2 regions of the Ruegeria sp. BHSA191 genome follow, and region 1 is predicted to be linked to the other one. Evidence: riboswitches for the same ligand, from Rfam matches in the RefSeq annotation. Region 1 holds a riboswitch; the other holds the start of a gene.
The links. A riboswitch is a leader RNA that binds a small molecule or an ion and turns the genes downstream of it on or off. The one in region 1 is predicted to bind cobalamin.
Positions count from the first base shown of each region.

Region 2: another riboswitch for cobalamin. It lies ahead of AC2FNS_RS05885 (DUF1636 family protein); the one in region 1 lies ahead of AC2FNS_RS02010 (hypothetical protein).

Region 1 is NZ_JBXWSH010000002.1:23,429-26,816, reverse strand. Features, by position in the region: gene AC2FNS_RS02020 (DNA polymerase III subunit gamma/tau) at 1-618, opposite strand, end outside; gene AC2FNS_RS02015 (protein-tyrosine phosphatase family protein) at 774-1,277, shown strand; gene AC2FNS_RS02010 (hypothetical protein) at 1,281-1,688, opposite strand; cobalamin riboswitch at 1,776-1,991, opposite strand; gene AC2FNS_RS02005 (TetR/AcrR family transcriptional regulator) at 2,020-2,592, opposite strand; gene AC2FNS_RS02000 (alpha/beta hydrolase family protein) at 2,676-3,388, shown strand, end outside.
Region 2 is NZ_JBXWSH010000004.1:116,513-119,900, reverse strand. Features, by position in the region: gene AC2FNS_RS05895 (NAD(P)-dependent oxidoreductase) at 1-397, opposite strand, end outside; gene AC2FNS_RS05890 (LysR family transcriptional regulator) at 506-1,381, shown strand; cobalamin riboswitch at 1,454-1,658, shown strand; gene AC2FNS_RS05885 (DUF1636 family protein) at 1,741-2,124, shown strand; gene cobW (cobalamin biosynthesis protein CobW) at 2,127-3,182, shown strand; gene cobN (cobaltochelatase subunit CobN) at 3,189-3,388, shown strand, end outside.

The DNA of each region.
Region 1 (3,388 bases):
GCCCTCGGCGGTGGCGATCTTGCGCAGCAGGCCGATCATCACTTCGGGCTCGATCCGACGCAGGTCGAACCGTTGGCAGCGCGACAGCACGGTGACCGGAACCTTGCGGATCTCTGTCGTGGCAAAGATGAACTTCACATGCCCGGGTGGCTCTTCCAGCGTTTTCAGCAGCGCGTTGAAGGCGCTGGTCGACAGCATGTGGACTTCGTCGATGATATAGATCTTGTACCGCGCGCTGGCGGCGCGATAGCGCACGCTGTCGATGATCTCGCGGATGTCGTTCACGCCGGTGCGGCTGGCGGCGTCCATTTCCAGCACGTCCACATGGCGACCTTCCATGATGGCCACGCAATGCTCGCACTGGCCGCAGGGTTCGGTCGTTGGTCCGCCATTGCCGTCGGGGCCGATACAGTTCATGCCCTTGGCGATGATCCGGGCCGTGGTTGTCTTGCCGGTGCCACGGATGCCGGTCATGATGAAGGCCTGCGCGATCCGATCCGCCTCGAACGCGTTTTTCAGCGTGCGCACCATGGCATCCTGACCGACCAGGTCGGCAAAGGTTTCCGGGCGGTATTTTCGGGCGAGAACCTGATAGGCGGGGCTGGACTGTGTGGTCATGTCTGCTCTGACGGATTCGTACTGACGATGCAGGGTAGAGTTCCCGGTGCCCCGCGTCCACAGCGCCGGTGCAGGTTTTTCGCTTTGGCGGTGGCGCTGGTTGGGCCATACTGGACCAATAGTTTCAGTGATGCGTTTCCCGAGGGGTGGTTTCGATGTCCAATCTGGTTGTTCATGCCCTGCAGGTCGGGGGCGGTTCGCTTGCCCTGACCTCGATACCCGGCGGAGGCGGCGACTACCGCGGCGACCTGGACCTGATCGGGGGCTGGGCGCCGGGTCTTGTGATCTCGATGACGACCCTGGCCGAGATGGTCGCCGTGGGGGCGGGAGATTTCGGATCGGACATCCAAGGGCGTGCTAGCCGCTGGGCGCATATGCCGGTCGCCGATTTTTCGGCGCCGGGGGATGACTTTGACGGCCAGTGGCCGCCAGTCAGCGCCGCCGCCCGCCATGCGCTGAGCGGCGGCGGGCGAGTTCTGGTGCATTGCCGGGGGGGCTGTGGACGATCCGGCATGGCCTTTCTGCGCCTGATGATCGAATGTGGCGAAGCCCCGGAACCGGCGCTCAAACGCCTGCGGGCCGTTCGCCCCTGCGCCGTGGAAACCGAGGCGCAGTTGCTCTGGGCCGTGGCGCCGGCTCGGGTTGCTACCCCGGACTGACCGTCAGATGACTGCCGGCAAGGCGTGTTCCGCCAGGGTGGTGGGATCCAGCGCGACCGCCTGCAGCATCGCGCAGGGTGACGTGTCCAGCCCCTGCGCGAGGCAGGCATCGGCCTGATCATTGAACATCAGGTCGGCATAGGCGTCCAAGCTTTGCGTATCTGCCCCTTCGCGTGCGCCGCAATACACCCGGATCAGGTCGGCGCGAGCGTCAAAGCGGGCCATGCAGCCCGGCGTGCAATGGGTCAGTTCGCTGCTGCCTTCCACCCGGAAATCGGGCGAGGTTGCCGCGTCGGCCGCCGCGACCGCCTGCGCGACCGACCGGGCCAGATGCGTCAGCGCCGGGCAGGTACTGCCCGTGCGTTGGCAGACGGTTGCGGAAAATTCGTGCGTGTTGGTCTTCCAGATCATGATGCGCCCTCCGCGCGCTGGGCGGGGCGGACCGGGGCGGACAGCCGATTTCACGGCCAGACCCTGCCCGGACACCCCGTCCGAGTTTCGGTTTCACGTTTGATGGCAGGTCTCCTGACTTGCGGGTCGTTGCTTTGCCGACCTTCCCAACCTTGCGGTCAGTGGTATCTCGGCATCGCTCTCCGCCTACAGTTGCGGGGGCAGTCCCGGCATTGGCCCGTTCCGATTGTCCCGGGGGGGGCCGCACCGTGTTCCCTTTTCATCCCGGCTGAAGGCGCGGGAACCATCACCCAATCGCTAGCGGTCAGGGTCGGGCCGAGTCAAGCCGCATTCAGTCGCGCGGCTGGAACCGGTCCCACGGGACATGCTCGGGCAACCGGCGCAGCACATTCGAATCCCGACGCGCGCGCGCCAGTTGCCAGCCGCCCTGCATCATGATGAACAGGGTGTCGGCCGCCATGTCAGGATGCGCGACGCCGAACCGTTCCGCGTGGCCGCGCACCTCGTCGATCCAGCTTTCGTACAGCCGGTCGGCATGGTCGCGGAAGGCCCGGTTGTCGGGGCTTTCGAACAGGGTGGCGGCGATCGGGCAGGTCTCCCATTGCGGCGAGGTGTCGAACAGTTTCGCGATCTTGTGGCAAAGGGTGGTGACCCCTGCGCGGAAATCCTGCGCGTCGTTGAACGCCGCCGCGATCATGTCGCGCATCCCGTCCGAAGCCCAGCTGGCCGCAGCGAGGGCAAGATCCTGCTTTCCCTTTGGAAAATGGTGGTACAGCGAGCCTTTGGGCGCCCGGGCCTCGGTCAGGATCTCGGTCAGGCCGACACCGTTGTAGCCCGAGCGCTGGAACAGCCGGGCGGCGGTCTGGGTCAGGCGATCGCGGGTGTTTTGCGGACGTCGGGTCATCTTGCACGCATCTTGACAGGGCTGGACCGATCGGTCCAGATGCAATGATTAGACCAATCGGTCCAGAGCGCTTGGAGGCATGGATGTTGGATTCGCAGCAGACCGTGAAAGTCGAGGATTTCGAGTTTTCGGCGAGCGAGGCAAACCTGTCGGCGCGGCTCTATGCACCGATGGCCAGGCCGGAAATCGCTGTCGTACTGAACGGGGCAACCGGCGTGCCGCGGGACTACTACCAGCATTTCGCGCGGTGGCTGGCCGCTGAACGGGGCATGGCCTGCCTGACCTATGACTATCGCGATTTCGGGACATCTCTGAAACGGCGCCTGAAAGACTCGGATGCCACTATGGCCGGTTGGGCGCTGAAGGACATGCCGGCGGCGCAGGCCGAGATGCGGCGGCGCTATCCCGATGCCAAGCTTTGGGTCATCGGTCATTCGGTTGGCGGGATGCTGGGGCCGCTTCAGCCCGGGATCGACCGGATCGACCGGATGATTTGCGTGTGTTCGGGGCTGGTGACCCTGGCCGATCATCCCTGGCCCTACAAAGGGTTGGCGAGCCTGTTCTGGTATGGTCATGTGCCGCCTCTGGTGCGTCTGCTGGGCTATCTGCCGGGGCGGATGCTTGGGTTCGGGTCCGACCTGCCATCCGGGGTCTATTGGCAGTGGCGCAAGTGGTGTACGTCACCCGACAGCTATCTGCCGGAACTAGGCGACACGCTTCCGCCGGCCGATTGGGGCCGAATGACGGCCCCGGTGGACGTCATCGCCCTGGAGGATGATCAGACGGTTCCGCCGCC
Region 2 (3,388 bases), on a different contig from region 1:
CGAAGATCGAGATATTGCCCGTGGCCGCCCGGTGGCACCCGCCCGAAACCGGGCAGTCCACCGCCGCGCCGCCGCGTTCGATCACCATGGCCCCAAGCCGTTTGACCTCGGCCTCATCGGTGGTGGACATCTCCATCCAGATCTTGCCCTGGCTCACCTCGGGCAGCATCTGCTGCATCACCGCGTCCGAGGCAGCGGGCGACGGCAGGCAGGTGATGACCGCATCGCAATCGCGCATCATCTGGGCCGGGCTTTCGCCGGCCTTGGCCCCCTTGGCCGCGAATTCCGCCACAAGATCGGGGTTCAGGTCGTACACCGTCAGGTCGATACCGTTGCGCAGCAGCGACCCCGACAGCTTGCCCCCCACATTGCCCAAACCGATGAACCCGACCTTCATGTTCTGCCCTCCCGCAGGCGCGTTTTCGTTGGCCCGAGTATTTCCGTTGCCCATCGACAAAAGAAACGAATAATAAAGCTATCTATACAAAAATTATTTTGGTGCTAAATGGACCGCCTGCCCAATCCGGCGTGGCTGCGTAGCTTCGAGGCCGCCGCCCGCCACCTGAATTTCACCACCGCCGCGCAAGAATTGGGCCTGACCCAGACGGCGGTATCGCTGCATATCCGCTCACTCGAGGCGGACCTCGGGCAGCCGCTTTTTGCCCGCAACGCGCGACACCTGTCGCTGACCGAGCTGGGCCAGTCCTATGCGCTGACCGTGCGCCGGGCGCTGTCGGATATCGCGCTTTCCACCAACAGCTTGTTCGGCCCCGCCTCGCGGCAGGCGCTGACCATCCGGGCGGCGATATCGACGATGACCTACTGGATCGCGGCCGAGCTGCCCGCGTTCAGCGCTCAGCACCCCGAGATCCCGGTGCGGCTGGTGTCACATATCTGGAACGACTCGGCCGCGCCCGCGGATGTAGACGTGGAAATCCGGCTGGGCTATGGCGACTGGCCCGGTGTTGCGGCGGACCGACTGTGCTCGGAACGGCTGGTGCCCGTCTGCCGGGCGCAGGACTCGTCGCCAGACCTGCAAAACGGCCCGTTGATCCACATTCTGGGGTACGAGGACAACTGGGCGCGGTACTTCGAGGCCACGGGCATCGACCTGCCCGACCGCCCCGCGCGCCATTCGGCGGATACGACCGTCACGGCGCTGCAACTGGTGATGGCCGGCGCGGGCTACGCCACCGTTCTGGAGCGGTTCGCGCGCAACGCCATCGCCCAGGGTGCGCCGATCCGGATTGCGGGGCCGGCGATTCCCTTTGCCCAGTCGCATTACCTGATCCGCAGCGTCAGCGCGGCGCCTCCGTCCATCCCTGCCCAGTTGTTCCTGGCCTGGCTGCGCGACTGCCTGGCCAGCGATGCCGCGGATTGATCCTGGCAAGTCGCTTTTTCGATCCGAGGCAAGGCACTTGGCCCCGCGCGCTTGACAACCCCCCTGCCCGTGCCGCATGTCGCTTGCGTTGGTGTCTGTGCAAGCAGATGAAAAGGGAATGCGTCAGCGGTTTTCCGTCAAACGCAGCCGCCCCCGCGACCGTGACCGGAGAGGGTGCCCAAATGCCACTGGCCGCAGGCCGGGAAGGCGGGACATCCGACAGAGCACCGCTCTGACATCCGCAAGCCGGGAGACCTGCCAACGCCCGAAGACAAACCGGACGGGGTGTTCCGGTGTCGGGCCCATGTCGGCAACGTGGCCCGCGCATACCCCGTCCCCCGACAACCAATTGAGGGGGGATGAGAGACGTGACCGAGACCTCACCAGTCGAACTGCTGGTCTGCACCACCTGCCGACGCGGGCTGCCCATCGAGGATGACGCCCAGCGCCCCGGCACGCTGCTGCACAAGGCGCTGGCCGCAGCCGACCTGCCCGAAGGCATCACCCTGAAGCCGGTCGAATGCCTGTCTAACTGCGATCAGGGCTGCTCGATCGTTTTGCGCGGCGGGCCGTCTCGCTGGACCTTCGTCTATGAGAACCTGAACGAATCCGACCATGTCGAAATCATCGTCGAAGGCGCCACCAAGTACCTGGCCACCGAAGATGGCCTTGTGAGATGGCGTGACCGCCCCGAACATTTCCGCAAGAACTGCGCCGCCCGCATTCCCCCGATTGGAGCCTGAGCATGAGCACCCTCGAAAAACTTCCCGTCACCGTCATCACCGGCTTTCTCGGCTCGGGCAAGACCACGCTGATCCGCCACCTGATGCAGAACCCGCAGGGCAAGCGCCTGGCCGTGGTGGTCAACGAATTCGGCGATGTGGGTGTCGATGGCGAAATCCTGAAGAGCTGCGCCATCCCCGAATGCCCGGCGGAAAACATCATGGAACTGGCCAATGGTTGCATCTGCTGCACCGTGGCCGATGACTTCATCCCCACGATCGAGGCGCTGATGGCGCTGGACCCGCGCCCCGATCACATCCTGATCGAAACCAGCGGTCTGGCCCTGCCGAAACCGCTGCTCAAGGCGTTCGACTGGCCCGATATCCGTTCCAAGATCACCGTGGACGGCGTGATCGCCCTGGCCGATGCCGAGGCCGTGGCCGCAGGCCGCTTTGCCCCGAATGTCGCGGCGGTGGACGCCCAGCGCATGGCCGATGACTCGATCGACCACGAAACACCCCTGTCCGAGGTGTTCGAGGACCAGATCTCGTGCGCCGACATCATCCTGCTGACCAAGCCCGACCTGGCCGGCCCCGAAGGCGTGGCCAAAGCGCGCGAGATCATCGCCGCCGAGGCGCCCCGCCCCCTGCCCGTGGTCGAAGTGGCCGAAGGTGCGGTAGACGTGCGCGTGGTGCTGGGGCTAGGCGCCGCGGCCGAGGACGACATGGACGCCCGCCCCTCGCATCACGATGGCCATGACGACCACGAACATGATGATTTCGAAAGCATCGTGGTCGAACTGCCCGAACAGACCGACCCGGCGCAGTTGGTCGCCAATATCGAACGTCTGGCGAACGAGCTGAACATCCTGCGGGTCAAGGGCTATGCCGCCGTTCAGGGCAAGCCGATGCGTCTGCTGGTCCAGGCGGTCGGCGCGCGGGTGCGGCACCAGTATGACCGCCCGTGGAAACCGGACGAAGAGCGCCGCTCGCGCCTTGTGGTCATCGCCGAGCATCACGACATCGACGAATCCGCGATCCGTGGCATCCTGACAGGCGTCACCGAGGCCGCCGAGTAAGCACCAATGCACGTCGTCTTCCGCGAAAGCCACGGGCTCGAAGAAACCGAGACCCCGACCGATCTGGGCCAGAGCCCGGCGGATCTGGTGGTGTTGTCCTTTTCGGATAGCGATCTGGGTGCTTTCGCGGCCGGCTGGCATCGCGGCGGCGGGCCCGAGGGGCGGATGCCCTCGTTGCGGCTGGCGAACCTGACGGCGCTGAAACA